3 linked regions of the Cohnella abietis genome follow. The protein of the gene in region 2 interacts with the protein of the main gene of each other region in a pairwise test. Links are inferred from orthologs where the notes say so. Each region holds a gene or a part of one and is shown on either strand. Other genes may lie near its edges. The genes, in order: KCTCHS21_RS09530, tuf and mreB.

The links.
Region 1: the proteins of tuf (region 2) and KCTCHS21_RS09530 interact in binary tests that used the Bacillus subtilis proteins (3 or more experiments, as listed by UniProt). The link is inferred for Cohnella abietis from one-to-one orthologs.
Region 3: the proteins of tuf (region 2) and mreB interact in binary tests that used the Bacillus subtilis proteins (3 or more experiments, as listed by UniProt). The link is inferred for Cohnella abietis from one-to-one orthologs.

Annotation. Positions count from the first base shown.
Region 1 is NZ_AP019400.1:2,239,837-2,249,542, reverse strand. What follows is about bases 4,880-7,790. They hold KCTCHS21_RS09530 (rod shape-determining protein), read right to left. Parts: upstream 6,896-7,790; coding sequence 5,864-6,895; downstream 4,880-5,863. Other genes in these bases: KCTCHS21_RS09520 (Maf family protein), read right to left, coding at 7,721-7,790; radC (RadC family protein), read right to left, coding at 6,979-7,668; mreC (rod shape-determining protein MreC), read right to left, coding at 4,880-5,660. In the rest of the region: KCTCHS21_RS09565 (M50 family metallopeptidase), read right to left, coding at 1-484; KCTCHS21_RS09560 (M23 family metallopeptidase), read right to left, coding at 477-1,484; KCTCHS21_RS09555 (FtsW/RodA/SpoVE family cell cycle protein), read right to left, coding at 1,594-2,739; septum site-determining protein MinD, read right to left, coding at 2,747-3,541; KCTCHS21_RS09545 (septum site-determining protein MinC), read right to left, coding at 3,546-4,208; rod shape-determining protein MreD, read right to left, coding at 4,285-4,809; more of mreC, read right to left, coding at 4,812-4,879; more of KCTCHS21_RS09520, read right to left, coding at 7,791-8,332; KCTCHS21_RS09515 (DUF4321 domain-containing protein), read right to left, coding at 8,356-8,640; KCTCHS21_RS09510 (SPOR domain-containing protein), read right to left, coding at 8,744-9,706.
Region 2 is NZ_AP019400.1:6,130,821-6,140,589, forward strand. The notes cover bases 6,733-9,706. They hold tuf (elongation factor Tu), read right to left. Parts: upstream 8,828-9,706; coding sequence 7,637-8,827; downstream 6,733-7,636. Other genes in these bases: KCTCHS21_RS31300 (hypothetical protein), read left to right, coding at 7,153-7,293; KCTCHS21_RS26970 (hypothetical protein), read left to right, coding at 7,286-7,591; fusA (elongation factor G), read right to left, coding at 8,924-9,706. Outside these bases: rplB (50S ribosomal protein L2), read right to left, coding at 1-540; rplW (50S ribosomal protein L23), read right to left, coding at 570-863; rplD (50S ribosomal protein L4), read right to left, coding at 863-1,486; rplC (50S ribosomal protein L3), read right to left, coding at 1,518-2,144; rpsJ (30S ribosomal protein S10), read right to left, coding at 2,191-2,499; spoVAE (stage V sporulation protein AE), read right to left, coding at 2,835-3,185; spoVAD (stage V sporulation protein AD), read right to left, coding at 3,182-4,198; spoVAC (stage V sporulation protein AC), read right to left, coding at 4,203-4,685; KCTCHS21_RS26955 (DUF421 domain-containing protein), read right to left, coding at 4,700-5,560; KCTCHS21_RS26960 (DUF1657 domain-containing protein), read left to right, coding at 5,738-5,944; KCTCHS21_RS26965 (YitT family protein), read left to right, coding at 6,101-6,688; more of fusA, read right to left, coding at 9,707-9,769. UniProt on the Bacillus subtilis protein: GTP hydrolase that promotes the GTP-dependent binding of aminoacyl-tRNA to the A-site of ribosomes during protein biosynthesis.
Region 3 is NZ_AP019400.1:6,330,876-6,340,476, forward strand. Bases 3,769-6,574 are described here. They hold mreB (rod shape-determining protein MreB), read right to left. Parts: upstream 5,768-6,574; coding sequence 4,769-5,767; downstream 3,769-4,768. Other genes in these bases: KCTCHS21_RS27755 (flagellar hook-basal body protein), read right to left, coding at 3,769-3,847; KCTCHS21_RS27760 (flagellar hook-basal body protein), read right to left, coding at 3,873-4,739; spoIIID (sporulation transcriptional regulator SpoIIID), read right to left, coding at 5,874-6,161; KCTCHS21_RS27775 (M23 family metallopeptidase), read right to left, coding at 6,446-6,574. Also shown: KCTCHS21_RS27735 (phospho-sugar mutase), read right to left, coding at 1-1,447; 3-hydroxyacyl-ACP dehydratase FabZ, read right to left, coding at 1,471-1,908; pgsA (CDP-diacylglycerol--glycerol-3-phosphate 3-phosphatidyltransferase), read right to left, coding at 2,067-2,579; KCTCHS21_RS27750 (DNA-directed RNA polymerase subunit beta), read right to left, coding at 2,700-2,936; more of KCTCHS21_RS27755, read right to left, coding at 3,005-3,768; more of KCTCHS21_RS27775, read right to left, coding at 6,575-7,186; spoIID (stage II sporulation protein D), read right to left, coding at 7,290-8,546; murA (UDP-N-acetylglucosamine 1-carboxyvinyltransferase), read right to left, coding at 8,888-9,601. UniProt on the Bacillus subtilis protein: Forms membrane-associated dynamic filaments that are essential for cell shape determination. Acts by regulating cell wall synthesis and cell elongation, and thus cell shape.

The sequences.
Region 1 (9,706 bases), 3.9 Mb from region 2 along the record:
AGCTAATTTTAGCACTCCACATTAATGTCCGATGATACGGTACTTGAATACTAATCCAAGCCTGTAGCATCCTTCCACCGTCTAATGGCAGAACAGGCAATAAATTAAAAAGGCCGATCAGCACGTTGGCACGTACAAAATCGCCCGCCCATCCCTGATCGATCCAGCCAGCTTGCCCTAATAAATAGCCAATTACTGCAAGAATGACATTCTGAGCCGGACCAGCAATTGCCACCCAAATTTCCTCCATTGCAGGTAGAGTTCCCGCTTCCTCTACCTCGAGCACGCCTCCGAAGGGGAGCAGCTTTATTTCCTTAACTGTCCAACCGAAGCGCAGTGCAGCTGCTAGATGGCCCAGCTCATGCCATAGAACAATAGCGAACAAGGTGACCAATTCCGCGAATCGACCTGTTGCGATAGAGGCAATCATCACAAGCACGAATAACGGATGAAACCGAAATTGAATGCTGCGCCATTTAATCAAAAGTAACCACATCCGCCGGATCTAATGCTTTCCCGTTTTGCTGGACCGCAAAGTATAATACTTCTTTTCCACCAGCTTTTGAAGCTGTATTGAGCTGTCCTAGTTGCTGCCCTGTTTTAACCCAATCATTTGGCTTAACGACGGAATGCTTGAGATTTCCATATACACTAAGGATGTGATTCTCGTGCTGGATTAATATGGTCACTCCTCCATCCTGATCTTCTGTTGTGACCTGTTGAACCCTTCCTGTATATATAGCGACAACTTCGCTTCCACCAGCTGCTGCAATTTTGACGCCTGTCCCATTTTGGGCATAGCTCTGCATGAGTCTTCCATGAACAGGAGCTGCTGTTTCATTTGGATTTAATACAGCTGATACTTCCTTCGTCTGCACCTCATTACGAGAAAAGGGAAAGAAGGAAGGAGAGCCACCGAAAGTATCACCATACCAAGCTTCAATAGCTTGAAAATCCATATCTCGCGAGATCGAGCCTACCATCCAGCTTCGCGCTTGCAAGCTACCGGGCAAATCAAGCTTAAACCAGCCCCACACTGCAGCGAATACAACGATGGAGAACACAAGACGAAGAGAAAAGCCGCGCAGTAGCTTAGTAAAATTAAACCCAGTATCCAAGCTTGGATTATCCGTCCGACGTGAAGATGAAGGTATCCCTTTCAGTCCCTGCCATCCAGGTACTTGTCCAGCCTTCATGCTCTTCTCCCGTTCCTTCCACCACAGCTCTGGATCAGGATCCGAGCTGAATGTATCCAGCTTATGCTGTAAGTCCTGGCGTGGTCTATCCGGGAACAGCTGCACTGGACTCGAATCATAACGAGGGAGCTCCGTTTCAACATCGTCTAGGCTTGTTTGAGAAACTTCCTCGCTTATGATTTCTGAGCTCATTATTTCTGATCTCTTGGCTTCCTCCATCGCATGCTTCCCAATGAGCTGCTCAATCCGCTCCCGCCTGCGCTCACGAACATTATCCCGTATTTGCAACACAAGCCCCCCTTGTCCGCACTCTGTTATTACCTTATGGCGGACAAGCGGCGATTAGAATACAAAAAAAGAACAGGCAACCAAACCTGTTCTCCAGCCTTTTATTCTCTTAACTTTCCAACTGATACTTCTCCTGATGCGCCCGAATGCTAAACACTAGTCCAATCGACATCATGTTAAGCAAGAGAGAAGTACCGCCATAGCTAATGAATGGCAAAGTAATACCCGTTATCGGCATTAACCCGATCATCATTCCAATGTTCTCAAAAATCTGGAACACCATCATAGACGCAATCCCAATGATGATAAATGAGCCTCGCAAGTCATAACACTGATACGCAATCAGAATCATCCTGTAGATGAAGAGGAAATACAGCAGCAGAAGCACCGCCGCACCTTGGAAGCCAAACTCCTCGCCGATAACTACAAAGATGGAGTCAGAGTAAGTATATGGGATGAATTTGCGGTTTTTAGATTCCCCTTGCATGTAGCCGTCTCCAGCTAACCCACCCGATCCAATAGCAATTTTGGCATATTCGGATTGACGACGATCATCAGCAGATGCTAGCTCAGGATGAATGTACGTATTAATACGATCATACCAGTGGACTTTTTTATGCTCCTTCAAATAATCACGAATTTCGGTATTATACGTATTGAATAACGTCACGAATAACAATAACCCCCCGACTACGACGGTTAAGCCAATCATGACATACGTATAGCGAACATTCCCGATCCATAACATGCCTAATACGATAAAAATATAAATAATCGCATTACCCAAGTCTGGCTGAATCATAACTAACAAGAAGGGAACGAATACAACTACCGCTACGACCATTACATCGCTGCGCAACCGTAACGGATCACCCTGCCGTCTCCCCAGCACCCCTGCTATCGCTATGATCAGAAATAGCTTCATCATCTCCGCTGGCTGAAAGGAAAAGAGGCCCAAATTAAACCAGCTTCTAGCACCATTCGTTTCTCCTGCAAGGAAAAAGACTAACACAAGCAGGATTAATCCGATGGCGTACCATACATACCAAATCTTTAAAATCAGACGGTAATCAACTAATGTTGCGATAATGATGACACCGAACCCTATCCCATAGAAAATGAGAGTCTTTATATCAAAATTCGGATACATTGGATTACTGTGTGTCGCACTACGCACAAGGAGGGCACTCATTCCCATGAATAACATGAGAATTAATACCATCATCCAGTCTATTTTCTTCAATCGGTTCAACAAGCTCCGATCATCCCATTCCTAATAGCTTCTTAACTCTACGAAACATTCCCGACTTCTCATCTAATTGTGATAAAGGAACCGTCTCACCCAGTATACGTCGTGCAATATTGCGGTAAGCAATAGCCGCACGCGAATTAACATTCATAACCGTTGGTTCTCCCAAATTAGCCGCTCTAATGACAAGCTCATCATCTGGAACAATCCCAATCAAATCAATGGCGAGCACTTGGCAAATGTCGTCTATTTCCAACATGTCGCCGTTTTTCACCATGTTCGGGCGAATTCGATTGATAATAAGCTTTGGTGATGGAAAATTGCTTTTCTCCAGTAACCCGATTACCCGATCCGCATCGCGAACAGCAGCATTCTCCGGCGTAGTAACAACGATAGCTTGAGAAGCACCCGCAATAGCATTCCGGAAGCCCTGCTCGATACCGGCTGGACAATCAATAATAATATAATCAAAATCCGGCTTTAAGCTCTCGATAATTTGGCGAACCTGATCCGGTGTAATATCATTCTTATCCTTTGTCTGAGCTGCTGGGAGCATGTACAGCTCGTCAAACCGTTTATCTTTGATCAGTGCTTGGTTAACCCTGCAGCGGCCTTCGGCTACATCAATGAGATCATAAATAATTCTATTCTCGAGTCCCATGACGACATCAAGATTACGCAAACCGATATCGGTATCCACCATGCATACCTTTTTCCCCATGATTGCTAGAGCTGTGCCCAAATTAGCTGAAGTAGTTGTTTTACCAACTCCTCCTTTGCCTGAGGTGACAACGATCGCTTCTCCCATGATTTTACACTCCTTTGAACTGCATGACTTCCTTGCGTTGACGACTTAGACTCGTCATTTTATCGATGGCCATCGTACCTTCACGTAAGAATGCATATTCCATCCACGGCTCTGCGGATGCCCATTCATCCGGTGGTCGGCTAATGATTTCTGCTATTCTCAGCTGGGTGGGCTTCATCAGTGAAGCCGCAATAATAGCCCCTTGATCTCCATCCCTACCTGCATGAACGGTTCCTCTAAGTGCTCCCAGCACATAGACGTCCCCGGTGCAGCTTATCGTACCGCCAGGATTAACATCTCCTAGCAGCAGCAGGTGTCCATCGAATTCCACCGTTTGTCCAGATCTTATAATTCCAGACATCGTATGTAAACTAGGCACCTTTATAAGAGTTGGATCAACTTCAGGAGTATCACTATCGATGGACTGGATTAACAAATTGCCTTGTCTTCGTAAAATAGCACGAATACGTTCCTTATCTTCCTCTTCCAACTGTCTAGCGCCTAGCTTAATGAAAATATGCACGATGGGTCCAGTGAATTGCTGAACATGCTTGTCCAGCTTTGCATTCAACTCATCTAACAGAGTTATAAATTCACATTGGTCATCCAATAGAAAAATGAGACCTTCTTTACTGCCCTTAATTGTAATGTATGATTTGCCGGTCACTTTGTCCGCTCCTCCCTACGGTAATTGAAATTCTGCTTGATGAAGCCGAATTCCTGCCTGTCAGGTCAAATCGGATTTATTCGGGACTTTCTTCCCCCGAAGAAAGCGACGGTTTGACCAGGAATTTGCGGACGGGAACATACATAAGGAGTGCAATCAATAGCTGAAGCAAAGCTGTTGGAGCCACCTGCCAATAGAATACGTATGCATACTGCAAATCTGTTAGCCCGAACAGCTTATATATGGAGTAGACTACCGTATCTAACAATACGCCGCCTACTAGGACAATCCAAATGAAGAAGCCTATGGTCATGCCCTTCCTCTCGGAAGCAAGTCCAGCCAAATAACCGATAAGTCCCATACCAAAGCCATATGGACCTATCAAATGTCCGTAGGACAACAAGTCCTGCAGCAATCCAAATCCAAGACCGCAAAGAAATGCAGGATGACGTCCACCAAATCCAGCAACGAACAAGGTCATTATAAAGCACAAGTGAGGAAGCAGGCGTTCACTCCAGCCGGGAGGAACAATCCAGGGCATGACTGAATTCTCAACAATTAATAATATAATTGCGCCTAAGACAACCCAATTCATTCGCATATTCACGGCTCTTCCACCTCAGGAACAACGACAACGAAAACCTCTCTAAGGTGATTAAACTTTGCTGCCGGTTCAATGATGGCCGTATAAGTTAATCCAGAGTCTCCAACCTGACTGCTTTTGACTGTCCCAACAATAATTCCTTTTGGAAATAAGCTTCCTAGCCCCGAGGTTATTACCTTATCTCCAGCTATCGGCTTGTCTTTTTCATCAATTTTGGTCATTTGAAGTGTTCCGGTTTCATCATCGTATTCGATAATTCCAAATGATTCAGGTATGCCCAGAAATGTAGCGGATACGGGGGTTCCTTTGGAGTAGCTCGGATTCAAGTCCGTAATGAGAGTTACAGTGGATGTAAAGTTCTTAACCTTACTAACCAAGCCTACTAATCCGTCCACCGTTCTTATTGCCATCTCAGGCTTGACCCCATCGCGGGAGCCTAGGTTGATGGTTATGGTTCTCTCGTAGGGATTGGATGTGCTCCCTACAACCTGAGCAATTAAATAGCGATAATTGTCCATGTTTTTCTGCCGCTCTGTGAAGTTTAGCTCCTCTTGGAGCCGCTTATTATCGGCTTCAAGCAAATTAAATTTAATTTGATCCTGTGTATATTGTGCTACGGTTTGACGAAACTGTTCGTTTTCCTTATACACGGCGGAAAGCCGGTCGAGGTCACGAAAAAATTCCGCAACCGCTCCGACCGGCCGGTACAAAACTCCTTGCACAGTCCCAAAAGCATCATTGAGAAATTTCTCTGGCCAGGTTAAGCGATTCCGACCTAAGGTAAATCCCATTAGAGCAATAAATACAATAAGCCCTATCATGAGGATGAACAACCGTTTGTTACGCATTAATCGAAAGATCCCGCTCACCTGCTTTCCCGTCCTATAAATCAGTACCCCAACGTACAATATTCACCGACCCTATCATAACAAGCTTGCAAAAGTATAAGCATCGCAATTGATTGTTACGCTAAGGGCGGTGACATACCATTGTACTTGGAGACGATTCAGAAAGGAAAGATGATACCTAGCCTTTCTGAATCGTTATTGCATTAGCGGCCGGATCGGGAATTCCCGCCTTTGGTTTTGAAGAGATGAATATTTTCAAGTGCTCTTCCTGTTCCGATAGCCACACAATCAAGTGGATTGTCAGCAACTAGCACAGGCATACCCGTTTCACGGGTAAGCATCTTATCTAGATTGCGAAGCAAAGCTCCTCCACCTGTTAACACGATACCACGATCCATAATATCCGCTGAAAGCTCAGGCGGACACTTCTCTAAAGTTACTTTAACTGCATCAATAATGGAATTGACTGTATCAGACAAGGCTTCAGTAATTTCATCCGAAGTAATAGCCAATGTCTTAGGCAAGCCGGAGACCAAGTCCCGTCCACGAATTTCAATGGATTCTACTTTATCAAGCGGCATTGCAGAGCCTATTTCCATCTTCAGCTGCTCAGAGGTTCTCTCACCGATCATCAAATTGTAGAAACGCTTGATGTAAGCAATGATCGCATCATCCATCTCGTCTCCTGCAATACGGATCGATTTGCTTGTTACGATTCCTCCAAGCGAGATTACGGCAACTTCAGTTGTACCGCCGCCGATATCCACGACCATGCTTCCGGTCGGCTCCCATACAGGTAAATCAGCCCCAATTGCAGCTGCAAACGGCTCTTCGATAATATATGCCTCACGAGCACCTGCTTGCTTTGTTGCATCCTCAACCGCGCGTTTCTCAACCGCTGTAATACCCGATGGGACACAAACCATAACATTAGGGTGACGAGGGAACATAGAGCGAGGCTTCTGAGCACTACGAATAAAATACTTAATCATAGTAGCCGTTGTTTCAAAGTCAGCAATTACCCCATCCTTCATAGGACGAATAGCTACTATATTGCCTGGCGTACGGCCAATCATTTTTTTGGCATCTGAGCCAACCGCCACAATTTTTTTCGTATCGGTACGCAGGGCTACCACTGAAGGTTCCCTGACAACGATTCCTTTGCCCTTAATGTACACCAGCGTATTTGCAGTTCCAAGATCGATACCAAGATCCCGTGTAAATCCTCCTACCATTCTGCTACCTCCTGCTTTGACCGCGACTGCTTTGTTGACACCTTATCGGAGCACCAGTCGTCGGGACAATCCTTATCATTATATTACAAGCAGCCCATCTCCTTCAAACTTATAAAGCGATTGTCACCTATTACCAAATGATCTAGAAGCTCGATCCCGATCAATTGTCCGGCTTCGGCTAACCGCTTTGTAAGCTGAATATCTTCAGCGCTCGGTGTTGGATCACCGCTTGGATGATTATGAGCGCACAGAATGGAAGCACTGCTTCTTCTTATAGCCGCACGAAAAACCTCTCTGGGGTGAACAATAGATGCGTTTAAGCTGCCAATGGATAACGTCTGGCGACCGATAACTTGATTTTTAGTATTAAGAAACAAACAGACAAAGTGCTCTTCCCGGTAATGCCTAAGCTCGTCCATAAGGAGATCAGCGGCATCCTGCGGACTTGTAATTTTGACTGTTTCCGGCAATTTAGACCGTGCCACTCTTCGCCCAAGCTCAATAGAAGCTTGAAGCTGCAGCGCCTTCGCAGGTCCGATTCCGTGTATTTGTGTCAGCTCTTCCCATTTACTCTCTGCTAATCTCCGCAAGCCTCCGCTTTCGTTAAGAATGCGCTGGGCAAGGTGTATGGCCGATTCTTTCGGTGTCCCCGTCCGTATTAGAATAGCTAGTAATTCTGCATGACTAAGTGCCTCTGCTCCGAATTGCTGCATACGTTCCCGCGGTCGTTCCTGAGAGGGAATCTCACGTAATCGAAAGGATCGTTGCTCCAAAGAATTTTCCTACCTTCGAAAGCCGCGTCGGCCGCGGGAGTGGCTTATTCAGTCAAGGAATTGTAATATTGAACTGCTCCAATTGAACGGCGAGAAGAGAAACCGGCAATCCGACAACGTTGAAATAACATCCATCAATGGATTCAACAAGCAAGGAGCCAATTTCTTGAATGCCATAGGCTCCAGCCTTATCAAGGGGCTCACCAGTTGCGACATAGCGAGAAATTTGCTCAGGTGATAAATTTCTCATCTTTACCTTTGTTATACGGTGAGAAGTAACCGTCTTCTCGTCAGAAATCCGAATACAAGATACTCCTGTATAGACCTCATGGATTTGGCCCGCAAGCTGCTGAAGCATATGTTCAGCATCCTCATCGTCTCTAGGCTTTCCCATCACTTTACCATTCAACACAACAATAGTATCGCTACCTACGATAATGGAAGAAGGATCGAAGGAGTGGGCAAGCTCTTCCTTGACGGCAAGCGCTTTTCGTAGAGAAAGACCCTCTACGATTTGCAAGGGAGACCAATCATCCGGAGTGTCCTCGGACACATGACTAGGCGAAATCTGAACGGGAAGTCCTAATAACGAGATAAGCTCTTTTCTACGAGGAGAGGAGGAAGCGAGAACAAGCATTGGAGCGCTAGATTGTTTAACCGACATCGTTGTGGAACTCCCTTTCAGCATTACATTTTACGGTATAACCATATCGCAACAATCGCACCGATTACACTAAGCAAGCTAATTTTAACATTTATATCTAAGCTATACTTAATAACCGATAAATCTCCGGCAGGCGACCAATTCAGCTCGATCGCACGTGTTAAAAAGGTGAGTCCAGGGACATCCTTTAGCCAGATAGCCACTAAAGCACCAGCCAGCAATCCCAAGAAAATGAACAATAGTAATATCCATCCGTTTTTCTTCATAATTCCCCGTCCCCCACCATTTTTTGACACCCGTCTATTCATTATACGTCCCCCGAACAAGTCACACAATGTATAAAACAAAGACAGCCCCTAGGAAGCAGGCTGCCTCAGTTCAAAAGTCCCGAAACTTATTTTCTTCTCATTATTAACGAGCCGTGGTCTGTAAAATCAAATGTATTTGACGGTCTGCCAGTATAGCTTTCATCACATCTGCTTGAGTATGCCACAAGTGGAATCGCGAGGGCTTTCGATTAAAATCGTTCATAGAGAGAATAGCAGAATTCAACTCCTGAACAATAACTTGCCCCTGCTCTGCTATTGTATCATTAAGCTTGCTGGCAGCGGGAATCGTCTTTAGCCACTGCTGATGGGCTTCTTCTAGTGCAGTAATATCAGCATCGTTCATTTTCTGAGGAAGCTTATCCAATAAACCGGTGCCCGCATACTCAGTCAGCTTTCGGGTTAAATTGGCGCTGGCATTAAGAAAATCGGCCGCTTCCTCGGAAAGCGTTTGAGAAGAAATGGCTAAGGTCGTCTCCTCTAACGGCTTAATGTAAACCTCTAAGTCGGGCATCTGCGCAGCCAACAGATCTGCTTCATTTCGTGATCTAGCCGCTCCAACATAGACTCGATAACCTTCTCTCGTCTCTGTAGCAGGAGCCAGCCCACGATCTTTTAATTGTTTAACCGCTGCCTGCATGCTCTCTTCATTCTTAAATACTCCAAATTGAAGCATATAGTAAGCGTCAGTTGCTACTTGAGTAAGAGTTCCCTCGTCCACGGACTTGCCGGAGGACTCGTTGGAAGATATTTTACCGTCTACGCTCTTAGCTTCAACAGATTTATCCGCAGTAGGTAAAGAAGAATTAAATGATTTTCCCGGTGCTGCTTGTACAGGTAGCTGTGTGCCTCTATTCGTTTTCCCCGGGAATAGGGACTCTCCAGTAAATAAGCTCAGAACCATATATCCGAATAAAGCTCCCGTTGCTATCGCACCAGCTACAGAAAGGAATACCCTTCCCCAGGATGGCCCTCTCTCCTCATGTATCGTTGCCGTTTGATTGTACCAGCCTACTCCCAGCTTAGCTTCATTCTTATCCTCATCGTC
Region 2 (9,769 bases):
CTCACCAGAAGTCAAACGGATTGTTACATAGGATTCTTCTTTACCCAGCAATTGTGCACTTGTTCCTGCAGCGCGTACCATTTGGCCGCCTTTGCCTGGTTTAAGTTCAATGTTGTGGATAACTGTACCTACTGGAATGTTCTCCAACGGAAGAGCATTTCCAACTTTAATGTCGGAAGTAGGACCTGAAGTAATTACGTCACCAACTTTAAGACCTTTTGGTGCGATAATGTAAGTCTTTTCACCGTCTGCATAGTTGATCAAGGCGATGTAAGACGTACGGTTAGGATCGTATTCAATTGTAGCCACGCGGCCGGGAATGCCGTCCTTCGTGCGCTTGAAATCGATGATCCGGTATTTACGCTTGTGTCCGCCGCCGTGATGACGAACAGTGATTTTACCTTGGTTATTACGACCAGCACGTTTGAATAATGGCGCAAGCAAGGATTTCTCCGGCTCTGTTGCTGTAATTTCTTCAAACGTTGCAATCGTCATTTGACGACGGCTTGCCGTGGTCGGATTAAACTTTTTGACTGGCAATTGGATTCCCTCCTTACTTTAGAGACTTATTATACAGAGGATTCGAAGTACTCAAGTGGCTTGCTATCTGCAGAAAGCTGCACGATTGCTTTTTTCCACTCAGATGTGTAACCGCTGTGCTTGCCATAGCGTTTAGGCTTAGCAGGCATTCTAAGCGTATTAACATTAGTGACCTTCACTTTGAAGATCTGTTCAATAGCTTGTTTAATTTCCGTTTTGTTCGCTCTCAAGTCAACTTCGAACACGTATTTGCGCTGCTCCATGAAGTCGCTTGTGCGTTCCGTAATAACCGGCCGTTTGATTAGATCGCGGGGGTTTTTCATTACGCGAACACCTCCTCAACTTTAGCGACTGCATCCTTCGTGATGATCAATTGATCATACTTCATCACGTCAAGCACGTTAATTCCTTCAGCGGAGACAAATTTGACTCCAGGAATGTTACGCGCGGACAGGGCCACGTTATTATCAAAGTCCGCTGTTACGACTAGCGCTTTGCGGGAAACTTTGAGGTTGTTCAATAGCTTCGAGATATCCTTCGTTTTCGGCTGGGACAAGCTCAGCTGATCAAGAACGATAATTTGGCTGCTCACAACTTTGCTAGACAAAGCTGATTTGATCGCCAAACGACGAACTTTACGAGGTAATTTGAAACCATAGCTGCGCGGTGTTGGTCCGAATACGATACCGCCGCCTTTCCATTGCGGGGAACGAATACTACCTTGACGAGCACGGCCTGTTCCTTTTTGCTTCCAAGGCTTACGCCCGCCTCCGCGAACTTCCGAACGACCTTTCGTATCGTGCGTGCCAGAGCGAAGTGAAGCTTGTTGAAGCAATACAGCACTGTGCAGTACGTGAACGTTCGGCTCTAAACCGAATACTCCTTCTGCCAGTTCGATTTCTCCAACTTCTTTGCCTTCTACATTAAAAACAGTTACTTTCGGCATGAGTGGTCCTCCTTTCCTCATACATTGTGAATTATTTCTTCACCGATGTGCGGATTTTGAGAAAACTGTTGCGAGCGCCCGGTACGGAACCTTTGATCAACAATACGTTACGCTCAAGATCGATTTTCACGATTTCAAGGTTTTGTACTGTAACCGTTTCGTTACCCATACGGCCGTGCATTTTTTTACCTTTAGGTACGCGGTTTGCATCACGAATGGTTGCGAGCGATCCGTTACCACGGTGATACTTGGAACCATGCGTCATCTTACCACGTTGGAAGCCCCAACGCTTGATGGCACCTGTTGTTCCTTTACCAAGGGAAGTACCTGTCACATCAACGATATCGCCTTCGGAGAACTGGTCAACTTTAAGCTCTTGACCAACTTCCAAGTCAGCTGCGTTAAGGCCGCTAACCTCGCGAATGAAGCGCTTGGGTCCCGTGTTGGCTTTTTTAGCATGGCCAATGGCTGGTTTTGTTGCTAGCTTCTCGCGCTTATCCGCGAAACCAAGCTGTACTGCTTCGTATCCATCGTTATCTACGTTTTTCTTTTGTAGTACGATGTTCGGAGTTGCTTCTATTACAGTGACCGGCACAACGCTACCGTCAGCTGCGAATATTTGAGTCATTCCGAGTTTACGTCCCAAGATTCCTGACATGTTGACACCTCTTTTCTTCATGGATCTAATTTACTTATCGCTACAATTAAAGTTTGATTTCGATATCAACGCCAGACGGTAGATCAAGACGCATCAATGCATCAACCGTTTGCGGTGTCGGATTAACAATATCAATCAAACGCTTGTGCGTACGCATTTCGAATTGCTCACGCGAATCCTTGTATTTGTGCACCGCACGCAAGATCGTGATGATCTGCTTTTCGGTTGGCAATGGAATTGGTCCAGATACACTTGCACCAGTACGCTTTGCCGTTTCTACGATTTTCTCCGCGGATTGATCCAGGATACGGTGGTCGTAGGCTTTCAAACGGATACGGATTTTTTGCTTAGCCATAGAATTCCCTCCTTCATTCGCCCAATTTTGGAATCGGACATACTCCGTGAGAATAACCCCACAATCACCTGATCTTCACCCCTATGGCAAAGGGGCCGGGTGTGTCGGCAACCTCTCACATCAACGCACAGTCACAGACCAACATTCACTATTATAGCGATTTGCCCAAACGATTGCAACAAAAACTTTCAAAGTTTTTCATCTTCTATATAAGAGACTCCTATCACCTCAATAAATTCAATTTTCGTACACCAATCAGCACAAATAGAGGCTGTCGAAAACCACCATGGCTAATCCCATGATCATTTTCGACAGCCCCTACAATGCTTATTTCTTTAACCCTTTGGTTTTACAAATAGCGCGGCAATAAAAGAGAAAATAATCGCTGCCGAAATGCCAGCACTCGTAACCTTGAAGATCCCTGTAATAATTCCAATCCATCCATCTTCTTTTAGTTCCTCTAAAGCTCCATGTACTAATGCATTACCAAAGCTCGTAATAGGTACGGAGGCACCTGCACCAGCAAACTCAACGAGCGGCTCATACCAACCAACCCCATCTAATGCCGCGCCTATTACAACAAGCAATGCCATTGTATGAGCAGGTGTTAGCTTGAATACATCGAAGCAGATTTGTCCAAATATACAAATTGCCCCTCCTATTATAAATGCCCATAAATAAATCATATCTTATCCTCCATTTCCAGAGATACTGCATGAGCAATACAGGGAATAGTTTCTCCTTGTTGAAATGATATTGGGGATAATAATGCTCCGGTTGCCACTACAAGAATTCTTTTCAACTCCCCCTTGAGCATTCTTTTCATCAGATGCCCATAAGTGACAACTGCTGAACAACCGCAGCCACTCGCACCTGATTGCACCGTTTGCTCTTCATAGTTGTAAATCATCATGCCGCAGTCGTAGTATTTCGTTTGGTCGATCTGAATCTTATGCTTCTCGAATAGGTCACACGCTATTTCGTATCCAATTCGTGAAAGATCACCTGTGACGATTAAATCATAATAGCCCGGCTCTATCCTCAGATCGCGCAAATGAGCTTGAATGGTATCAACAGCAGCTGGAGCCATCGCGGCACCCATGTTAAACGGATCAGTGATTCCCATGTCCACAATTCTACCTATAGTCGCAGATTTCACGGTTACACCTTTGCCATGCTCCGCAACGATTGAAGCTCCAGCGCCTGTTACTGTGAATTGAGCTGTTGGAGGTTTTTGAGAACCATATTCCGTTGGATAGCGAAATTGCTTCTCTACAGCTGCATTGTGACTACATGCACTAGCGAGTACGAATTTAGCTGAACGCGAATTGACAAGATTAGCTGCTAATGCAAGGCTTTCCATAGAAGTCGAACACGCCCCGAACACTCCCAAATAAGGAATGGCTAAAGTCCGCGCTGCGAAGCTGCTACTAATGATTTGATTCATCAGGTCTCCGCCAATAAAGAAATTGACTTGCTCTTGAGTTAGGCCTGCATTCTCAATAGCCAGCTTTGCAGCCTCTTCTAATAATGTTTTCTCTGCTTTTTCCCAGCTATCCTGACCCAGCATTAGGTCTCCATGTATGATGTCAAAGTCATTAGCTAAAGGTCCTTGCCCTTCGAATGGACCAACTACCGTTCCAACTGCTCTTATTTTCGGATTGTTCTCAAATATCCAGCTTTGGTGTCCCTTAAGCATTAGATCAACCTCCTACAGCACTCGGATTAAATATGAGATGAAGGACACCTACAATGAAGGCAGCAACTGTACCGAAAACAATTACCGCACCTGCAAGCTCAAACATTTTGCCGCCAACTCCCAATACGATCCCTTCACTTCTATGCTCGATGGCTGCTGAAGCCATTGAATTGGCAAACCCCGTTACAGGAACAGCTGAACCTGCACCTGCCCATTGGGAAATTTTATCGTAAACACCCAAGCTGGTTAAAATGACAGAAATAATGATTAGTACGGCTACAGTAGGGTTACTTGCTTTTTTCTCGTCAAATCCGCCCCAGTGCACGAACATTTCTTGAATAGCTTGACCCAGTAAACAAATCGTTCCACCGACAAGAAAGGCCCGAGAGCAATTTTTTAGAACCGGTCTAGCAGGCTCCCTTTTCTTTACCAGCTCCTTGTACTCCTTCTGCACTGGGGTTAGTTTTTTTTTACTGCTGCTCGTCATATATATACACTCCCTTATCGATGAAGAATTGGCGTAACCTCTTTAATGATTGTTTGCATCTCAATTGCACATTGCTCATACATCTTTTTTGCTTTCTCATTTCTTGTGGTCAGTCCGAATAACATAAGATCTGCTTCGCATTTTTTTAACGTTGCAAATAACTTTTCCTTTTCCTGCGGCTTAGCCACCTTTAACTGATCATCATACAAATCCACATAAAATTCGCCGTATGTGTCGACCTGCCCAAGGTACACATTCTCCGCAGTAACACCAAGCTTCTCCAACTCCGTATTCAACCACTGTCGGCTTAATCCAATTGTTGCCAAGGGCTCGTCCATTATTTTTCCATCCATAATAACCGCTTGAGGCTCCTGCTCTGGTCCAACCTTGATTCCTAGATGCTTCGGAGTCAGCGGTTGATTTTCTCTCGTAAGCAGTACATTAATATCTCCGCTTGGTTCAATGATCGCGAACTCCACATCCGCTACCTTAAACGCCATTTTCTTGCGTAGCTGTTCCATGAGCTCATCTGTTGTGAGTCTTTCCTTTTTTAGATTATCTTCAAGCACTTTTCCATCTTTAATTAGAACAGTTCCTTTGCTTTCAAAAAAATCTCTCATTTTCTTACTTTTGAGTTGGAGAAATTCAATCCCGAGTGAGAAGAGCGCCCACACGCCTACTGCTACGATCCCAAGATGCAAATTCGTATTTAAGTCCAATGAGATGTAGGCAACAATGCTCCCGAGTGTAATTCCGGTAATATATTCAAAAAGAGACATCTGTGATACTTGCCTTTTCCCTAAAACCTTCGTAACTATGAAGAGCACAACAACTGCCAATAACGTTCGTAAAGCCACTTCAATCCAATCAGGCACGTGACAAGCCTCCTCCTCATGGTCAACAAGTCGCAATGTTATTTATGTTCTGTTAAGATCATCTATTTTATGAAGTCACCCTAGAGAGATCTTCTGGTTTAGAAGGGAATAGTTTCTCCGCATAAAATAGACCTTTAGCTACGATAATAATGTTGTTGTAGACGGGAGGTGATTTCATTGACAGTAGCATCTGATGTAAAAACATGTGTTGCCTCACTTAAGAGCGCTCAAGCAAGTCTTGAGCAATTCGCCCTGGCCACTCAAAACCAAGAAGCTAAAACTCTCTTCACAAATTGCGCAGGACAGACTCAACAAATTGTCCAGCAGGTGGAAACCCGGGTACAACAATTAGAAAACGAAGAACCGCAATATAAAGGCTTCTAAATTACCAACTCATTATGCAAAACAAAAGATGCATTCCCTCCCTATAAGAGGTGAATGCATCTTTTTGCCGTCTTCAAACTAATTTCTAGTCCCCATCATGTCTGTTACTTATCAGCCATATAAATAAGACAGGCATGCTGAAAGGACTGGTTTTATTTGCCCTCCCTCTATCAAAGTATTACGATTATTATTGGAAGCTTATTAATTGCTTTAGGGATAGACTTTTTTCTAATTCCAATTAAAGTACTCGATGGAGGATTCATCGGGTTAGCGCTTATCGCGAACTATATATATGAAGCAAGAGTTGGAATCGTCTTTACTTTATTGAGTCTACCCGTATTTATATATACCTGGTACAACGCTCGCGGCATGTTCATTCATAGTCTCATCGGAATGATCCTGCTCTCTTACTTCATTGATTTATTCGAGGTTTATTCTCCATTCAGTTCCTTCGTTCATTCCCAACCCTTCGCCTCCTCGGTTATAGGAGGAACATGCATTGGTATCGGATTTGGCGTTCTTCTTCGAAATGATGCAAGTACAGGGGGCATGGACTTACTTGCCAAACTAATGGCTAGGCGCTTACGGCTCAATGTAGGAATTTTAATATTAATTATGGATGCCTTCGTCGTTATTTTAGGTGGAATGCTTTTTTCTATTGATACTTTCTTCTTATCCATCGCTACGATTACTGCTGAAGGTTTGGCTACCAGCTTGTATACGAGTAAGTTCTTTTCAGATTAACTTTTAATGGGAACATGTGGCTAGCGAACTCATTAACTCTTATATGATCGAAAATGTAATGTTTTATTTGTTATATCCTGTAAAGTAGCGCCGCCCCTCCTAATAATGACTCAATAACGCAATGAAGTTCGTTAGAAAAAATAAGAGTTCATTCTATTGGCAATAAGCACAATAGAGTTTAGCTAGGGTACTTTCTGATCGTATAAGAAAAACGTCTATCCTTATTCATCCATACTACCTCAAAATTCGACTCCGCTATGTATATCGATGCATTCCTCCGCACATCTCCCCCTGCAAACTTACATGCTATGGCTTGTTAACGTAATAACGAAATTGTGTGCCATTCTTGCCTCAGACACTACTCCCTACTCCCTACTCCCTACTCCCTACTCCCTACTCCCTACTCCCTACTCCCCTCCCCGTTCAGGTACCTAGTGGGAGAGATTTTTGAATTATCGTTATCGTTGCATTTTGCGACGATGGGCATGGCTTTGCTAGGTTTCGGATCGTTATCGTCGCATTTTGCGACGATGGGCTTGGCTTTGCTAGGTTTCGACTCGTTATCGTCGCATTTTGCGACGATAGGCTTGGCTTGGCTTGGTTAGGTTTCAGCTCGTCATCGTCGCATTTTGCGACGATAGGCTTGGCTTAGTTAGGTTTCTGCTCGTTATCGTCGCAAAATGCGACGATGGGATGGGCTTCGTTAGGTTTCAGCTCGTCATCGTCGCAATTTGCGACGATGAGCCGGGTTTGGTTAGGTTTCGGATCATTATCGTCACAATTTGCGACGATGGGCTTGGCTTTGCTAGGTTTCGGATCGTCATCGTCGCATTTTGCGACGATAGGCTTGGGTTGGAGGGTTGGATTTTATACTTTCTGATAGTCGCACAAAAAAAGGGTTGAATCAGCATAATGCTGACTCAACCCTTTTGGGTTTATAACAACTAATTACTTCTGGATAGAAGCAACTGCACCAGCGCCTACAGTACGTCCGCCTTCGCGAATAGCGAAGCGAGTACCGTCTTCAACAGCGATTGGAGCGATTAGGGAAACAGTAACCTCGATGTTATCACCAGGCATAACCATTTCAGTACCTTCTGGCAGGTTGATGATGCCAGTTACGTCTGTTGTCCGGAAGTAGAACTGTGGACGGTAGCCTGTGAAGAAAGGCTTATGACGGCCACCTTCAGCAGAAGTCAGAACGTAGATTTGTGCAGTGAATTCAGTGTGAGGCTTAACTGAACCTGGTTTCGCGATTACTTGACCGCGCTCGATGTCTTTACGGTCTACACCGCGAAGCAATGCTCCAACGTTGTCACCAGCTTGAGCTTGATCTAGCAATTTACGGAACATTTCTACACCAGTACAAACGGATTTGCGAGTTTCTTCTTGCAAGCCGATGATTTCAACTTCGTCACCAACTTTGATAATTCCACGCTCAACACGGCCTGTAGCAACAGTACCACGACCAGTGATTGTGAAAACATCCTCAACTGGCATCAAGAAAGGCTTGTCAGTTGCACGTTCTGGTTGTGGGATGTAAGAATCAACAGCTTCGAAAAGCTCGATTACTTTGTCAGCCCATGCGCCATCAGGATTTTGCAATGCTTCACGAGCAGCACCACGGATAATTGGAGTGTCATCGCCTGGGAAATCATACTCGTTCAGAAGGTCGCGAACTTCCATCTCAACAAGCTCAAGCAATTCATCATCTTCAACCATGTCGCATTTGTTCAAGAATACAACGATGTAAGGAACGCCTACTTGCTTAGAAAGCAAGATGTGCTCACGCGTTTGTGGCATAGGGCCATCAGCTGCGGATACAACTAGGATTGCTCCGTCCATTTGTGCTGCACCTGTGATCATGTTCTTAACATAGTCAGCATGTCCAGGACAGTCAACGTGTGCATAGTGACGGTTAGGTGTTTCGTACTCAACGTGTGCTGTGGAAATTGTAATTCCACGCTCGCGCTCTTCTGGTGCTTTGTCGATTTGGTCGAACGCTACTGCAGCTCCACCATAACGCTTGGAAAGTACAGTTGTGATTGCAGCTGTCAATGTCGTTTTACCGTGATCGACGTGACCGATAGTACCGATGTTTACGTGTGGTTTGTTACGTTCAAACTTAGCCTTTGCCATGATTGCTGTTCCTCCTTAATAATTCAAAAAGTTATATTTGTTGGCGGGAGGGTGAGCCTAATGCTTATCCCATTCCCGACCACTTCCTCAATTTGCTTATGCGCCTTTGTGCTTAGCAATAATCTCTTCAGAGATTGATTTCGGCACTTCTTCGTAGTGGGACAATTCCATTGAGAACACCCCACGACCTTGTGTACCGGAACGAAGCGTTGTGGAATATCCGAACATTTCCGCGAGTGGAACTTTCGCACGAACGATTTGCGCGCCGAAACGCGAATCCGTTCCTTCGATACGACCACGACGAGAGCTCATCATTCCCATTACATCGCCCATGTACTCTTCAGGCACGGTTACTTCTACTTTCATGATAGGCTCTAGCAAGCAAGGGCTACATTTGTCCTTAGCTGCTTTAAGCGCTAACGATCCAGCAATTTTGAACGCCATCTCCGAGGAGTCAACGTCATGGTACGATCCGTCAACAACAACAGCTTTAATATCAACTAGCGGGAAGCCAGCGATTACACCGTTTTTCATCGACTCTTCGATACCAGCTTGGATTGGAGCGATAAATTCTTTTGGAATCGATCCACCAACCGTTTTGTTTTCGAAAATGAAACCTTCGCCTGGCTCAAGTGGTGTAAACTCAACCCAACAATGTCCGAATTGACCTTTACCACCGGATTGACGTACGAATTTACCTTCGACCTTCGCAGGGACACGGAATGTTTCACGGTAAGCAACTTGTGGTTTACCAACATTCGTCTCAACTTTGAATTCACGAAGCATACGGTCAACGAGAATTTCCAAGTGAAGCTCACCCATACCTGCAATGATTGTCTGGCCAGTTTCTTCGTCCGTGTGAGCACGGAACGTAGGATCTTCCTCAGACAGCTTCTGCAAAGCAATACCCATCTTATCTTGGTCTGCTTTTGTTTTCGGCTC
Region 3 (9,601 bases), 200 kb from region 2 along the record:
TGCGCCAATCGTCCATAATTGCACCGATTTGGGCGACGCCATCCTTACCTTTAAGCGTCCGTGACTCCAGCTTTTCCAAATAAGTGCCGTGCTTGGCATAAAGCTCTAGCAGAACATCATATAAAGTCTTGCCCTGCGATTTGTAATACGCTGCAGCTTCACAGATAAGGAGCGCGGCTACTACAGCATCCTTGTCCCGCGCATACGTTCCAGCTAAATAACCATAGCTCTCCTCATAACCGAAGAGGAAGGTATGAGAGCCCGTTGCTTCGAACTGCGACATTTTTTCTCCAATATATTTGAAGCCCGTCAGAGTACTAAACACCTCACAGCCATAAGAAGAAGCAATGTCTGCTCCCATCTCACTCGTTACAATTGTTTTAATGACAGCACCATTTACAGGCAGCTTGCCCTGAGCTTTTAAATTCGATAGCAAATAGTTAACCATCAAGGCACCCGATTGATTGCCCGTCAGAACGACGAAGTCACCTTTATCGTCCTTGACTACGGCTCCCATTCTATCACAGTCCGGATCGGTGCCTACAATAATGTCAGCATCCGTTTCTTTAGCTAGTTTAATGGCCAGCGTGAACGCCTCTTGCTCCTCTGGATTAGGAGATTTGACCGTTGGAAACAGCCCATTAGGCTGCTCCTGCTCCCAGACGACATTTACATTAGTAAAGCCCGCTTGAGCTAGCACACGCTGAATAGGCAGGTTCCCAGCACCGTGTAGAGGCGTGAAGACAACACCCAAGGCTGCTCCCGCTCCCTCTTTAATAAGGTCTGGCTGAACAGTCTGAGCGACTATAGTATCAACAAACCGTTGATCGTCTTCATCACCTAGCCAGCAGAGTAACCCTTGGGCTTCCGCCTCCGCTTGAGTCAGGCGCTTCACTTCGTCGAAAGATGTGATATCTCTAATTTGACCAATAACCTGCTCCGCTTGATGAGGGACTAGCTGTCCTCCATCCGCTCCATATACTTTATAACCGTTATATTCAGGTGGATTATGGCTTGCCGTTACAACAATTCCTCCGGTAGCCTTCAAGTCTCTTACCGCGAAGGATAACTGAGGTGTTGGGCGTAAGGAACGGAACAAATAAGTACGAATACCATTTGCCGCTAACACACACGCCGCTTCAAGAGAGTAAACATCAGAATTGTTGCGGGAATCATGAGCAATGACAACTGATGGAGAAGAGCTCTCTCCTAATAAAAAATGAGCAAAGCCTTGCGTTGCCTTACCGATTACGTAACGGTTCATACGGTTCGTTCCGGCACCCATTACACCGCGCAAACCACCGGTTCCAAATTCAAGATCGCGATAGAAGCGATCTTCGATTTCACCCGTTTCGCCTTGAATACTACGCAATTCCTCTTTTGTTTGTTCATCTATGTCAGGATCATTTAACCAAGCTTCATATAGGAGTTGAGGATTTACAGCCATCGTTATCTCTCCCTCTCTTTTCTTTAGGCTTTAGATGGATCGGACAAAGCAAACATAAGCTCGCCTTCAGCAACAACAGTATCTCCTACACGCGCTGTGCCCCGACCTTTGCCGATTGGGCCTTTCAAACGTGTTACTTCAAGCTCTAATATTAAAGTGTCACCAGGCTTAACCTGTCCACGGAAACGGAAACCGTCAATGCCCGCAAAAAAACCAAGCTTACCTTTGTTTTCTTCGAGCGCAAGCATGGCCACTGTGCCTACCTGTGCTAGCGCCTCTACGATAAGGACGCCCGGCATCACTGGATATCCTGGGAAGTGCCCTACGAAGTGAGGCTCGTTCATAGTGACATTCTTGAGCCCCACAGCGCGTTTACCTGGTTCAAGCTCTAAAATACGATCGATTAAGAGAAACGGGGGGCGGTGGGGAATTAATTCTTGTATTTGTACAATGTCCAACATGGTAGGTATCCTCCAATTTAACTGTATAATTTATTTCCAAATAGCAAATCATACATTCATCCCTGATGCGAGCTGCAGTCGCGAAGGTTGATATAAGAGAGCTTGCCGTCGCCCGCAGATCTTCAAAGCCGGCGGCGGGCTCTTTTGTGGAGCGCAGCTTAAGTAGTTGTTTGGTTTATACTTTTGAATTTCATGAAATAAATAACCGAAGTCAAGAAGGATAAAACAATACCACACCAAAACACGGTTACTCCTCCACGCAATTCAAGGAACAAAAGTAGTATAGCTACATAGTACAATATTGTTGTTACTTTACCGAATAGGTTTGCAGGCACGGTTTTTAATCCACGGAAATGATAGATAGCTGAACCAATGATCATGACTAATTCCCTAAAAGCCATAACCAGAAATGCGGATAGGGGAAGGACACTCTTGATTAGTAGCGCCACTACGACAGCTAGCATCATAAGCTTGTCTGCAAGTGGATCAAGCATGCTGCCAGTAACCGTAACCTGCCCGCTCTTACGTGCAATGTAACCATCTAGAAAGTCGGTTAACCCTGCAACAAGTACAATGGATAAAGCAGTAATCGTTTGATCGTTGAAATAAAAAAATAAAAATAAGGGGATTAATACAAAACGGGACATTGTAAGCATATTAGGTACGTTCATTCCCTGTACTCCCCCGTTCTCTAAAGTTCCCCATCATTATAACGCTCACCCCTAAAAATGAAAACTCCCCGAGCAGAAGCCGGAGAGTTTCTGTCCCGGTTGCAAGGCGCAGGCCAGGCATCAGCCGCCCTCCGCGAACACGAGATCATACATATGCTTCCATGTACTGGAATCAAATACGTCCGCCAAGGGCTTGTCCCCTAGAATGACGTATCCTACTGCCAATCCAATTATTAAAGCCGAGATACATAGAACAGGAATAATTAATATTTTTATACTCATCCAAATAACACGAGCAACGATCCTTCCAGAGGAGGTTCTGTTACCTTGGTCATTTGAACGGGGGGTTGCTGTCATGAAGATTTCGTCTCCTTCATCGCACAACATGGCGGAGGTTTATTACACCCATTATCCGCCATCAACACTTATCCGCGCAAGTTATTAGCCATTCCCATCATTTGTTCACTTGATGTTAGAGCCCTTGCACTTAGCTGATAAGCACGCTGTACCATCATCAAATCAGTCATTTCGTCCGCCATGCTAACATTGGATTGCTCCACGAAGCCTTGATGAACAGATATACCGGACCCACCATTAGGACCAGCGACTATGTCACGCACTACATCTGTCGCATTAACATTTGAAGGTATACCGAACATATTGTCAGAGACAGCCTGTAGCAGCTCAGAGTTAGTAACCTCTACTAGCTTCAGTCTGCCCAAATTAATTGGTGTCGTACCTTCTTGTCCAACCGCTGTCAACGTCCCATCAGCAGCAACACTTAAATCGTAGCCAGCTGGAACGCGGATAAAGCCCTCTCCCGCTCCTGTACTTCCGACAACTTGCTGTCCTGTGTTCGTAACGAGTATCCGGTCGCCATTCTTATCTGGCATCAGCTGGAATGGACCGTGACGAGTAAATGCCCGTGGTCCATTAATGTCCCCGGCTGTACGTACCTCGAACAATCCATTGCCTTCGATTGCCACATCGGTCATGTTGCCTGTTTCTAGAAGAGAGCCTTGAGACATATCCGTCTGCATCGAGGCTAATCTTGCTCCCCAGCCTTGGGTAAAACCAAGCGGTGTACGACGTCCAGGCTGATTAAAATCCTCAATATGAGGATTAAGGCTTGTCATAATATCTTCAAAGACCGCTGTTTTACGTTTGTAACCGACAGTATTAGAATTCGCAATATTGTCCGCAAGCATATCCAGCTTTTGTTGAAGGGCGCCCATGGATACGGACGCAGTAATCATGGAGTTGTTCACTTAGACGTTCCTCCTATTGGGGTTGTTAAACTCGACCAACTTCATTAACGGCTTTCTCCAAGCTACGATCATAGGTCTGAATGACTTTCTGATTTGCTTCATATGCGCGAAGAGCAGCCATAATATCAATTGAGGATTGGGCAGCATCCACATTGGATCGTTCCAGATAGCCTTGACGAACTTCAACTCTTTCATCATCAGCTATTTGTTCAATACCCGCCGGGTCGCCCGCATAACGAAACATCCCATTCCCTTCTCTAATGAGCAGGTTAGGATTATCTACTCGCATGATGCGTAGCTGAGGCGCGCCTTGAAGCGGTAACCCGCTGTTTGCATCTACCAGTCTGCCGTTTGCAGTTACACCAACCTGTTCCCAAGGAACGTTCACCGTAATCGGATTGCCGTTCACCCCAACAACCTCGTAGCCGTCTGAAGTTAATAACGTCCCGTCTGGAGCTGTCTTAAAGCTCCCGTCCCTCGTATATTGCTCTTCACCTGTTGGCGATAATACAGAGAAGAAAGCCTGAGGCTTATAGGTTACATCGCCATTCTCGTCAACAGATTTTCCTGACGCATTAAACACGGTACCATCAACTAGCAAGTCGGAAACAAGAGCCAAATCCTGGGACCGATAGGTTTGTTGTAAATCCCCTTGGCCCATCTGCAGCAAATTTTCTTCAGCAAATACGCCTGTACTTAGCTTGCCAAGTGTACCCGCGGAAGGATTTGATCCTCCTTGCGCAGCGATGAGCATATCAGGAAAGGATCGGGAAACTACACTACTGCTCTTAAAGCCTGGCGTATTCATATTGGCGATATTGTTCGTAATCGTATCATGACGTCGTTGTTGGGCGAGCATCGCCGATGCAGCTGAATATAAACCTCTTAACATGGAGCTTCCTCCCAGTTGGTCACTCTAATTTATCTAATCTTGCGAGTCATTTTGTCGAGATGTTCAAGCATGATTCCTGTTCCTTTAACGACGCAATGCATAGGATCCTCAGCGATTAGCACAGGCACTTTAATCTCATCTGAAAGCAAAGCATCCAGTCCATCCAGAAGCGCGCCACCACCAGTAAGAATAACTCCACGGTCGATAATATCCGCAGACAATTCTGGTGGTGTACGCTCCAATACAGTTTTAGCTGACGCTACTATGGACATGACAGGCTCCCACAAAGCTTCGCGTACTTCATCAGAGTGAATAGTTACCGTTAGTGGTAGGCCGGTAACCATGTCTCTACCGCGAATATCCATCTCTTCTCTACGACCGCCGAGGTATACGGTTCCAATCTTTATTTTGATATCCTCGCTCGTTCGTTCACCGATTAACAGCTTATATTTATTTTTTATGTATCTCATAATTGCAGCATCGAACTTGTCCCCTGCAACCTTAAGAGAAGAGGCGGTTACGACGTCGCCCATAGAAAGAACAGCAACATCCGTCGTACCTCCGCCTATATCTACTACCATATTCCCGCTTGGCTGGAAAATATCCATTCCCGCGCCGATTGCAGCCGCCTTAGCCTCTTCCTCAAGAAATACTTCTTTGGCTCCGCTTCGTTCGGCTGCTTCACGGATTGCTTTCTGTTCCACAGATGTTATGTTCGTAGGAGCGCAGATCAGAATACGTGGACGACTGTACCAGTTCCTGCCTCCAACCCTTTGAATGAATGCCTTAAGCATCATATCCGTCACTTCAAAGTCCGCAATAACACCGTCCCTAAGAGGACGAATTGCGATAATATTGCCTGGAGTACGCCCGACCATGCGATGAGCTTCCTCACCGACAGCAAGCACCCTGCGAGTGTCACTTTCAATAGCGACGACAGATGGCTCGTCGAGGACAACTCCCTTGCCTTTCACGTGAATAGATACATTCGCTGTACCTAGATCGATGCCAATGTCTTTGCTAAACATGCGTCTATTATCCCTCACCAAATATGGATTGTCTGCAATTGTAATAGTATAATATTCGCCGCTTCTGCTGCAAATCCTTCTTTTTTTCTCGACATTATTAGTAAAATTATGCCTTACCCACTGTCATAACTTCCCGTTTTTTAATCGTTGTCTTCTTATACTTGATTTTGGTCGCTTCTCCCCCCCTTAGGTGCCGGATTGACTTATGATATTCAAGAATGTGCTTAACCTGGTCTGCTAAGTCCGGATTTATTTCCGGTAGACGCTCAGTCAGGTCTTTATGCACCGTGCTTTTGGAGACGCCGAATTCTTTGGCTATCGTACGCACCGTATTGCGCGTCTCCACAATGCTTCGGCCAATCTTGATCGTGCGTTCCTTAATGTAATCGTGCACGCTCCCGCCTCCCTGCTGAAATAGATTGGTACAGTATATGAGGGGCGCGGTCACTTATTCTAGGTTGCCAAGCCTGACAAGCTAGGAAAGTCCATTTTATGACGCTTTTTATAGGACTAACAGCATTCCACGTGCATCTTTAGCCCTAATAAAAAAGACGAGAAGGAATTCTCCTTCCGCCTTTGGGACAGGTACTTCCCTCCACTTGGCTCATGTATGCAAAAGAAATAGGGTGATTCTACTGCATCGTCTGCAATAAAATCACCCTATATTCTTTCAGCCTCTTACTTCGCCGATTTAATCAGCCCAGCAGGATTAACTGATGTCCCATTTTTAAGAATCTCGAAGTGTACATGTACGCCTTCTTGTGGCTCTAACTCACTTTGTCCAGCAGTTGCGATTTTAGCGCCTTGCTTAACCTCGTCACCAACCTGGACCTTCAAGTCAGTTAAGCTTTGGTAGACAGTAACCAAACCGTTCGAGTGCTCAATCTGCACTTCATACCCATTTGTAGGCGTTTGGCTGGCAACCTTCACTTTACCGCTTAAAGCAGCTAGTACATCGAACGATTTTGAATCTTTACGAGCCAAGTCGGTAGCCATGTGCGGTTTGAACGTGTTCTCGAACTCGACAGTAGCAGCTTCACGCTGTTCCAAGGACGCCGTTTCATCATAGAACGGCACGATTGGAGTCATATCCTCAATCTTGTCTACCGGCCAACGAACAGCTTCTCCGTTAGCAATTACTGCAGAGGCTTCCGGGGATGTTTTCCCGTTTACTGCTGTTTCGCTTTCGACACCCGTCAGACCAGGAACGGCTTGCTGCGGATCTTTCTGACCCGTTCCCGAATTCAGCCAGAGAATCGTTACGATAATTGCTGCCGCGGCCATGTAAGCTGCAGGGAATACCCAGCGCTTGGAAAGAAACTTTTTCCATCCGGTAGGCCTGACAGCGGGAGACGATCCCGCAACTGACTTGTGAGACTCTTCGATTTTTCTTGGTGTTTTGTTGTTTCCATCATTCATTATTATCATCACCTCAGTAAGCCATTGTTACCAGGTGAGAGAGTTTTATACCTGTTTACGATGAAAGATTACAATTTTTATAGTGATAGCCTCTTTATAGGTGTTATTCAGAGCTTTTCACAAGCTTCGAAACTTCCTCCAGGCGTATTCCAGAATAGTAGTGTTCAACAATTTGACGAGCTGTTTTCCCACTTTTAGCCATTTCTTCCGCACCCCATTGGCTCATTCCCACACCGTGCCCACTTCCATAAGTGGTAAGTATAATCTTTCCTTTACTGATGTCCATATCAAATGCAGCTGACCTCAACCCTAATCTATGACGTATTTCTTCCCCTGTGAACTTCTTGTTTCCTACTAACATTTGCTTCACTCTTCGCCCTTTCGTCCATTCTATAATGCGGATAGACTTCTTTGCCGATAGGCTTGAGCTGGCCGTAATAGATTTCAAGTCCAATTTATCATAAAAGTCCTTTAAGCTTATCTCTACCGTTTCTTGAGCTCTAGGAGAGCCCTCTTTATCCCATGGGCTTGCAACAGAACGTAGATAGGGACGCGCAGCTGCAAATACTTCTTCGGAGTTTTCGGTATAGCCGTTACTAGTGGAGAAAAATAGTGCCTCTATCGGCTGATCCTCATAAACGATAACTTGGCCTGCTGTTCTAGAGACTGCCTTGTCCACCTTCTGCCAGCCTACCTCATTATCAATCCGCAGCTGCTCCATTTCGGAGAGTGATCGATATACTTGATTTACTTCTGTATCCATTACATCAGCTTCCTTGACAGTGACACCCGATCTATCATTCAGCCATAATCGCCTAATGATATACGTCCTGGCTGCTAACGCCTGAGCCTCAAGTGCCGCAGGTTGGAAGTCCAATGGCATCTCCGCAGCTACAACACCCTTAACATATACCTCAAGGGGCACCTTCTCGATCGTACCAGATCTAGTGAGATACACTCGAACGGTAGGTTGTTGATTATTTACTATGTCGGAATTCAAAGCGCTGTTAGAGCTATCTCCATCAGTTTCTATCAATGGTTCAATTATGTTTGTCGAAGAGCCCCCTTGCATCGTCTTTAATGCGTTCCCCTCGTTCGTCATATCCACATTCCCATCAAACTGATAGAGCTGATTAAATTGTTTATGACCAATGCTTGTCGGCTCTATCGAATCATTGCCCAAGCTTCCACCATGGACTATAAGCCATATAAGACACGCTGCAATGACTCCAAAGGTGAATGGATACCAAAGGTTTAACCCACCTGTCTCCTTGGCGGCCTTAATAACATTTCCTTTCCTATCAGCTATCAATCTGTTTCGCGAAGCTGGCCATTCGCCGCCCTTCCGTCTCTGCTTCATGGCCCACCTCATCTACACCAATTTCGGAGGTAAGCTCCTAAATGCCTAGCATGCACTACTCTTACCAGCCGATGCTTTCAAAATATGCGAGAGTTAGAAAAGGTAGAACAATAGAACATACGTTTGGTATAATGGGATTATGGATTAGGTATGGTGGGAGTGAGAGAGGGAAGTAATAGAGTATTTGTAGACAAAAATCCCCAAGCCTTGGAGGCTTAGGGACAGGTATCATTCAATAATAGCTAAGTATAAGAACAAACGGCATCATTATGATCAACAGCAAGCTTTAGTACTTTATGATACAGAAGCTGGTAAATTCCTAGCATTCAGCAAACGTGTAATCAAGCAAGAGTCGGCTGAATATTGCGAGGAATAACAACCTCCGAAGTTGCTGCTGCGCGTTGTTCCATCTGCTTCAAGAGATTTTCTGGCTGTAAGGAAGCTTTCTCAGATTCCTCCAGTACATCTTCTGGTGAAGGTGCACGGTAGACATCCGCACCAAGAGCGACCAGCTTATTCACAATGTTCATGTAACCACGTTCAATGTGATGAATGCCACTCACTTCCGTACTTCCATCCGCAACTAAGGCGGCGCATATGAGTGCAGCTCCTGCTCTTAAATCAGTGGCACATACGCTAGCTCCAGATAGCTTGGTTCCGCCAGTCACGATGGCCGTTCGTCCATCCACCTTGATCTCAGCGCCCATTTTTATTAATTCTTCAACATGCATGAAACGATTCTCAAACACTGTTTCGGTAACAATGCTTGTTCCTTCAGCAACGAGCAGAAGAGTCATCATCTGAGCCTGCATATCTGTAGGAAATCCAGGATACGGTAATGTTTTGACATCTACAGCACGAAGAGGTTGAATAGCTTTTACGCGAATGCCGTTCTCGTCACAATCAACGACAACACCCATCTCCTCCAGCTTGGCAACGATTGGCCCAAGATGGTCACGAATAGCTCCTTCGACATACACATCTCCGCCAGTAATGGCTGCCGCAATCATATAGGTTCCCGCTTCAACCCGGTCGGGGATAACATGATGCTCTAC